DNA from 2 places in the Streptomyces sp. NPDC025833 genome. Region 1 is predicted to be linked to the other one. Evidence: riboswitches for the same ligand, from Rfam matches in the RefSeq annotation. Region 1 holds a riboswitch; the other holds the start of a gene.
The links. A riboswitch is a leader RNA that binds a small molecule or an ion and turns the genes downstream of it on or off. The one in region 1 is predicted to bind thiamine pyrophosphate.

Region 1 (3,396 bases):
ATGGTGCTGTCCGACTTCCCGCTGCTCCTGCTCGATCCGGGCAAGCGGTCCGCGTACCGCAAGGTGACCGATTGGCTGCTGAGCGCCTCCGCCCAGCGGGCGCTGATGGAACGCACCCACCGGCGCCCGGTCGCCGACGCCGTGCGGCCCTCCCCGGACCTGCGGGCGGCCGTCGGCAACGCCCTGTCCTTCCCCGACCGCCTCTCCATCGTCCGGCGGCTGATCGACGACTACGGCGACCCGGACCGCCCCGCCGGCGACCAGGTCGTGTTCCTGCTGGACTTCTCCCCCTCCATGCGCGGTGCGCGGCTGGCGGCCCTGCGCGCCGCGTTCGCCGGGCTCAGCGGTGCCGACCGGACGCCCACCGGCAAGTTCGCCCGCTTCTACCGGGGCGAACGCCTCACGGTCGTCCGGTTCGCCGGCCGGATCCTCCAGGAGCGCACGGTGACCGTGCGGGGCGACGCGGACCTGAGGACGCTGGAGCGGACCGTCGCCGAGGGCGGTCTCGCCGACGGCACCGCCGTCTGGTCGGCCCTCGACCGCGGTTACCGCGTCTCCGTCGCCGCCCTCCGGCAGAGCCCGGGCCGTCCCGTGTCGATCGTCCTGATGACGGACGGCGAGAGCAACGCGGGCCTCCCGTACGACGACTTCCTGCGCCGCTACCACCGGCTCGGCGCCGAGGCGGCCTCGGTGCCTACCTTCCCCGTCCAGTTCGGGCAGGCCGACGCGGCCGAGCTGGAGCGGGTCGCCGCGGCGACCGGCGGCCGCATGGTCGACGCCAACACCTCCTCCCTCTCCGACGCCTTCAAGGAAATCCGTGGCTGTCATTGACCGTCATTGGTTGGCCATGTGGTGGCCGTGGCTGCTCGTGTGGCTGGTGACGGTGGTGTGCCTCGCCGTGCCGGTCCGCCACGCGCTGCTGCGTCTGAGCCGCAGGGACCGGCGCCGGCGCCGCGGACGCCTCCTCGACATGTGTTTCTACCTGCACGAGCAGCGCGTGATGGACATCTACGAGGTCGGCGGGTTCTCGGAGGCCCTGGAAGCGGAGGTCGCCGACACGATCAACGTCAACCGCGAGTACGGGCTGTGGGCGAAACTCGGCTGGGGCAGCGGGAAGGCGGGGGGCGGGGTCAGCAAGGAGCGCGTCACCACGTACCTCCGCGAGAGCACGCCCATCAAGGTGATCAGGGTGCTCATGGACACGATGCGGAAGGAGGACATCGTGGTGGACGCCGACCTCACCACCGGGCACCTCGTCCTGAACCGGGCGCTCGCCGAGACCCTGCGGGACCGGGACGAGACCGCGCAGGTGCCGTTGAGCGCGGTGATGTCGGAGTACGTCTCCGTGACCGGCCGCTTCACCGCCCGCCGTACCGAGCGGGGCGACGTCGAGCTGCGCGCCCCGTACGGGAACGGGACGCCGCCCGCACACGTGCGGATCACCTGCCAGGAGTCCGCCGGGCGGGGGGAGTTCCGCAACGACGACTACTACAGCGGTGAGTTCCAGGCCCGCTGCCTGGGCAAGGTACGCACCTGGAACGGGGCCGAGGGAGAACTGACCCTGGACCCGATCGCCATCTTCCGCTGACCCGCACGGGCGTGCCGACGTGCCGCGTTCCACGACCGGCCCCCTCGGAACCCGGCTCCCGGTCGCGATCCGTCCGGGCCGGCCGGGCCTCCCGGCGGGCCGGTCACCGGCCCGGGCTATCCTGACCGGCGTACCTGGACACGGGGTGCCCCTGCGTGGGGGCTGAGATCACACCCGTTGAACCTGAACCAGTTAGGACTGGCGGAGGGATGTCGTATGTCGTTGCCGTACGCCCATGAGGAGACGGCCGGCGCCGGGACGCCGGACGTCTTCGACGGCCGGATGCCCACGGCGGCCGGGGACCTGCGAGTGGAGGCGCGCGGCATCGCGCCGGTGCCCGAGGACGCTCGCTACGGCAGCCCCCGGCGGCTGTTCACCGTGTGGTTCGCCCCCAACCTGACGATGACCGGCGTCTTCACCGGCACCGTAGGGGCGGCCCTCGGACTGGACTTCGCCACCGCGCTGCTCGCCGTGGTGCTCGGCACCCTGCTCGGCGCGGTGCCCACCGCCTACCTGGGGACCTGGGGCAGCCAGACCGGGGCAGCCCAACTACCGCTGGCACGGCTGGCCTTCGGCCGGGCCGTCGCCCTGCCGGGCATCCTGCAGTGGCTGTCGTCCATCGCCTGGGACGCGCTGATCGGCCTGTTCGGCGGGGACGCCCTGGCCCAGCTCCTCGGCTGGCCGTTCTGGCTGGGCGTGCTGGTGATGCTGGCGGCCCAGGGGGCGCTGGGCGTGATCGGGTACGAGGCGATCCACCGCCTGCAGACGGTGATGACCTTCGCGCTCGCCGCCGCGCTCGCCGCGCTGGCGGTGAAGCTCGTGGCCGGCAGCGAGCCCGCGCCGGCCGCGACCGCGCAGGGCGCCGACCGGGCGGGCGCGTTCGTGCTGACCGGCGCCATCGCCCTGAGTCTCGCCCTCTCCTGGGCCCCGTACGCCAGCGACTTCAGCCGCTACCTGCCGCGCACGGCGTCCCGTCCCCGCATGTTCTGGTGCACCCTGCTCGGTGTCGGCGTGTCCTTCGTCGCGGTGCAGGCGCTGGGCCTGTGGGGCGCCGCCCAGTTCACCGACCAGACCGCCCGCGGCGTGGACCGGCTGCTCGGCGGTGGCGCGCTCGGCGCGCTCGGACTCCTCGCGGTCGCTCTCGCGGCGCTGTGCAGCAACGCCATGAACGACTACAGCGGGTCACTGGCCCTGCAGACCGTCGGCGTACGGCTGCCCCGGCCGGTCGCCGCCGGGCTCGCGGCGGTGCTCGGTTTCCCGCTCGTGCTGTGGATGCACGCCGCCGACACCACCGCCCGCTTCCAGAACGTGCTGCTGTTCGTCGGCTACTGGATACCCGCGTTCGTCGCGATCGTGATCGTCGACTGGGCGGCCCGGGCGCGGGCGCGTGGCGGCCGCCCGGTCGACCTGGCGGCGGAGGAGGCGCGGCCGCAGCCGTGGTGGCCGGCCCTCACCGCGTTCGTCGCCGGCTTCGCCGTCGCGGTGCCGTTCATGAGCACCAGCCTCTACGTGGGACCGGTCGCACACGCCCTGCACGGCGCCGACCTCGCCTACCCGGTGGCCTTCCTCGCGGCCCTGCTCCTCTACACCCCGCTGCGCATACGACACCGGAACTGAGCCGCCCGCGACAACTCGGCCGCACGGCAGCCGAGTTGGACCACCACATACGGAAGTCCGCCGTCTCCGAAATCATGCCGCGTCGACGGGTGGACGTGCTAGCGTCTCGCGGAGCAGGGACACCCGGATCCACTGCGCGACCGGAAGAGGGGGTGAGTTGATGTCTGGCGTGAAGGCCGCTGCCGTGTGCA
Region 2 (3,396 bases), on a different contig from region 1:
AGGTACCGCCGCGGGATGCGCCCCGCCAGCCGGGCCAGCCGGCCCCCCTCCACGGCGAGCCGCATCGCCGCCGCCATCCGCTCCGGCTCCTGCGCCCGCGTCACCGCCGACGCCAGCATCACCCCCGCGCAGCCCAGCTCCATCGCCAGCGCCGCGTCGGAGGCCGTACCGGCCCCCGCGTCCAGGATCACCGGCACGCGGGCCTGCTCCACGATCAGCTGGAAGTTGTGCGGGTTGCGGATGCCGAGCCCGGAGCCGATCGGCGAGCCCAGCGGCATGACCGCCGCGCAGCCGACGTCCTCCAGTCGCCGTGCCAGCACGGGATCGTCACTGGTGTACGGCAGCACCGTGAACCCGTCGTCGACCAGCGTCTCCGCCGCCTCCAGCAGCTCCACCGGATCCGGCAGCAGGGTCCGCTCGTCCGCGATGACCTCCAGCTTGACCAGGTCCGTGCCCAGCGCCTCCCGGGCCAGCCGGGCGGTCAGCACGGCCTCGCCCGCGGTGAAGCAGCCCGCGGTGTTCGGCAGCACCCGGATCCCGAGCCGCTCCAGCACCGACAGCACCGAGCCGTGCACGGAGGGGTCCGTCCGGCGCATGGCCACGGTCGTCAGCTCCGTGCCGGACGCGATCAGCGACCGCTCCAGCACCTCCAGGCTGGGCGCCCCGCCGGTGCCCATGATCAGCCGGGACGCGAGGGTCAGTCCACCGAGGACCAGGGGATCGTCGGCCATGGCTCAGCCCCCCTGCACGGCGGTGAGGACCTCGACGCGGTCGCCTTCGGCGAGGGCGGTCGCCGCCCACTGCGCGCGCGGGACGACGGTCTCGTTGACGGCGGCGGCCACTCCGCGCGGCGCCGCGGTGAGCGTCCGCACCAGGGTGTCCAGCGCGGTGCCGGCGGCGACCCGGCGAGGCGCGCCGTTGACGGAGATCGTGACGGAAGGGTTCATGCGGGCTGCTCCAGCGGTGCCATCGGCGCGCGGCCGAACCGGCGCGGGGTGAACGGGCGGGCCTCCTCGGGCAGCTCCCCGGAGGCCAGGGTGTGTGCCAGCACGTCCCCGGTGACCGGGGTGAGCAGGACACCGTTGCGGTGGTGGCCGGTGGCCAGCAGCAGCCCGGGCAGGCCGGACGGCCCGAGCAGCGGCGCGTTGTCCGGGGAGCAGGGGCGCAGCCCGGCCCGGGTCTCGGTGAGCGGCAGCTCGGTGATGCCGGGCACCAGCTCGTGGGCGTCGCGCAGCAGCTCGTACACCCCGCCGGCCGTCACCGTGGTGTCCCAGCCCAGTTCCTCGCTGGTGGCGCCGACGACCAGCTCCCCGTTCTCCCGGGGCACCAGGTAGACGTGGCCGCCGCGCACCACGGCGCGCACGGTCCGGCTCAGGAACGGCGCGTACCGGCGCGGCACGGTCAGCCGCAACACCTGCCCCTTGACCGGCCGCACCGGGGGCAGCAGTTCCTCCGGCACACCGGCGAGGCGTCCGCTCAGGCTGCCGGCGGCGAGCACCACCTGCTCCGCCCGCAGCACCGTGCCGTCCGCCGCGGTGACCCCCGCGGCCCGGTCCCGCACCACGTCCAGCCGCTCGGCCCAGCCGCGGTGGAGGACCACGCCGGCCCGCTCGCACGCGGCCACCAGGGCCGCCGCCAGCCGCCGCGGGTCGATCTGGTGGTCGCCGTCGACCCGCAGCCCCCCGCGCACCCCGGAGGCGAGCATCGGCTCCAGCCGCCGGCACTCCCGCCCGCTCAGCCACTCGGCCGCCAGGCCCGAGCGCTGCTGGAGCGCGTGCAGCTCGCGCAGGTGGGCGCGGTCATCGGCGTCGAGCGCGACCGCCAGGGTGCCGCAGCGGCGGTAGCCGAGGTCGTGCCCGGTCAGCTCGGTCAGCTCGGCGGCGAACGCCGGGTAGCGGCGGGCCGACTCCAGGTTCAGGGCGAGCAGGGTCTCCTCGCCGTAGTGCAGTTCGGTGACCGCGGCCAGCATCCCGGCCGCCACCTGCGCGGCACCGCCCCCGGGCTCGGGGTCCAGCACGGTCGTGGCGAGCCCGCGCTGCGCCGCGCGCCAGGCCGTGACCAGGCCGATGATCCCGCCCCCGATGACGAGGACGTCGGACGTACGTGACGACATGGGCGTCCAGCCCCTCCCTTCGCCGGCATGACCCGGATCAGGTTCGTACGGTCGGAGGCCGCCAGCCTCCCTCTCAGCCCGGTGCGTCCGGGCTCCCGCGAGTGCTTGTACGGTGGCCACCCTAGCCCGGACCCCTCCTCACCCGTAAGGGAGCCCCACCGCATGACCCGGTCGCTCGACGGACTGCACTTCGCCCCCGTGTCGGACCAGGCCCCGGGCCAGGTGGGCACCGGCACCCGGTTCGTCTACCACGAGGAGGCCGGCGCCGTCTGGGCCGAGTACGCGGGCGGCGACGTCGTGCGCGGCCATCTGGTGGGCACCCGCGAGGGCGACCGGCTGGACTTCCGGTACGTGCAGCTCAGGACCGACGGGACGACCGCCTCGGGGCACTGCGTGTCCACGGTCGAGGAGCTGCCGGACGGGCGGGTGCGGCTGGCGGAGAGCTGGGAGTGGGAGTCCGGGCCGGGCTCCGGCACGAGCGTTGTGGAGCAGGTCACCGAGCCCGCCCCCTGACTGACGGAACGTCATGTGTCTAAGGTGATCCGGTGAGCGAGCAGACAGCGGAAGAGCGCACGTCACCAGGGCGGCACGTGGTCGTCGTCGGCGCGGGCGTGGCCGGGGTGCAGACCGCGGTCGCCCTGCGGGAACAGGGCTTCGACGGCCGCGTGACCGTCATCGGCGCCGAGCCGCACCAGCCCTACGACCGGCCGCCGCTGTCGAAGGCGGTCCTGCTCGGCAAGGCCGAGGGATCCGCCTTCGACGTGGACTTCGAGTCCCTCCGGGTCGAGCTGCGGCTCGGCTGCGAGGTGCGGGCCCTGCGGGCCGGGGCGCGCGAACTGGACACCGAGGCGGGCCCGGTGTCCTACGACGTCCTGGTCGTCGCCACCGGCGCCGAACCCGTCACCCTGCCCGGCACCGAGGGCGTGCCCGGGGTGCACCTGCTGCGCACCCTGGACGACGCGGAGCGGCTGCGGCCGGTGCTCGCCCGGCAGCACGACATCGTGGTCGTCGGCGCCGGCTGGATCGGCGCCGAGTTCGCCACCGCCGCCCGCGAGGCCGGCTGCGCGGTGACCGTCGTGGAGGCCGCGGACCGGCCGCTGGCCGGCGCCCTGCCCGCCGAGGTCGCCGCGCCCATGGCCGCCTGGTACGCCGACAGCGGCACGGAACTGCTCACCGGCGCGCGCGTGGAGCGCGTCGAGCCCGGCGCGGTCGTGCTCGCCGACGGCACCCGGCTGCCCGCGGGCGCGGTCGTCGTCGGCATCGGCGCCCGTCCCGCCACCGGC

Region 2: another riboswitch for thiamine pyrophosphate. It lies ahead of thiO (glycine oxidase ThiO); the one in region 1 lies ahead of ACZ4K2_RS35385 (purine-cytosine permease family protein).

What each region holds. Positions count from the first base shown of each region.
Region 1 is NZ_JBVHNF010000032.1:15,513-18,908, reverse strand. Features, by position in the region: gene ACZ4K2_RS35395 (vWA domain-containing protein) at 1-831, shown strand, start outside; gene ACZ4K2_RS35390 (hypothetical protein) at 818-1,588, shown strand; TPP riboswitch at 1,720-1,815, shown strand; gene ACZ4K2_RS35385 (purine-cytosine permease family protein) at 1,805-3,205, shown strand.
Region 2 is NZ_JBVHNF010000012.1:334,653-338,048, forward strand. Features, by position in the region: gene ACZ4K2_RS23445 (thiazole synthase) at 1-731, opposite strand, end outside; gene thiS (sulfur carrier protein ThiS) at 735-947, opposite strand; gene thiO (glycine oxidase ThiO) at 944-2,113, opposite strand; TPP riboswitch at 2,111-2,222, opposite strand; gene ACZ4K2_RS23460 (avidin-fold protein) at 2,276-2,626, shown strand; gene ACZ4K2_RS23465 (NAD(P)/FAD-dependent oxidoreductase) at 2,659-3,396, shown strand, end outside.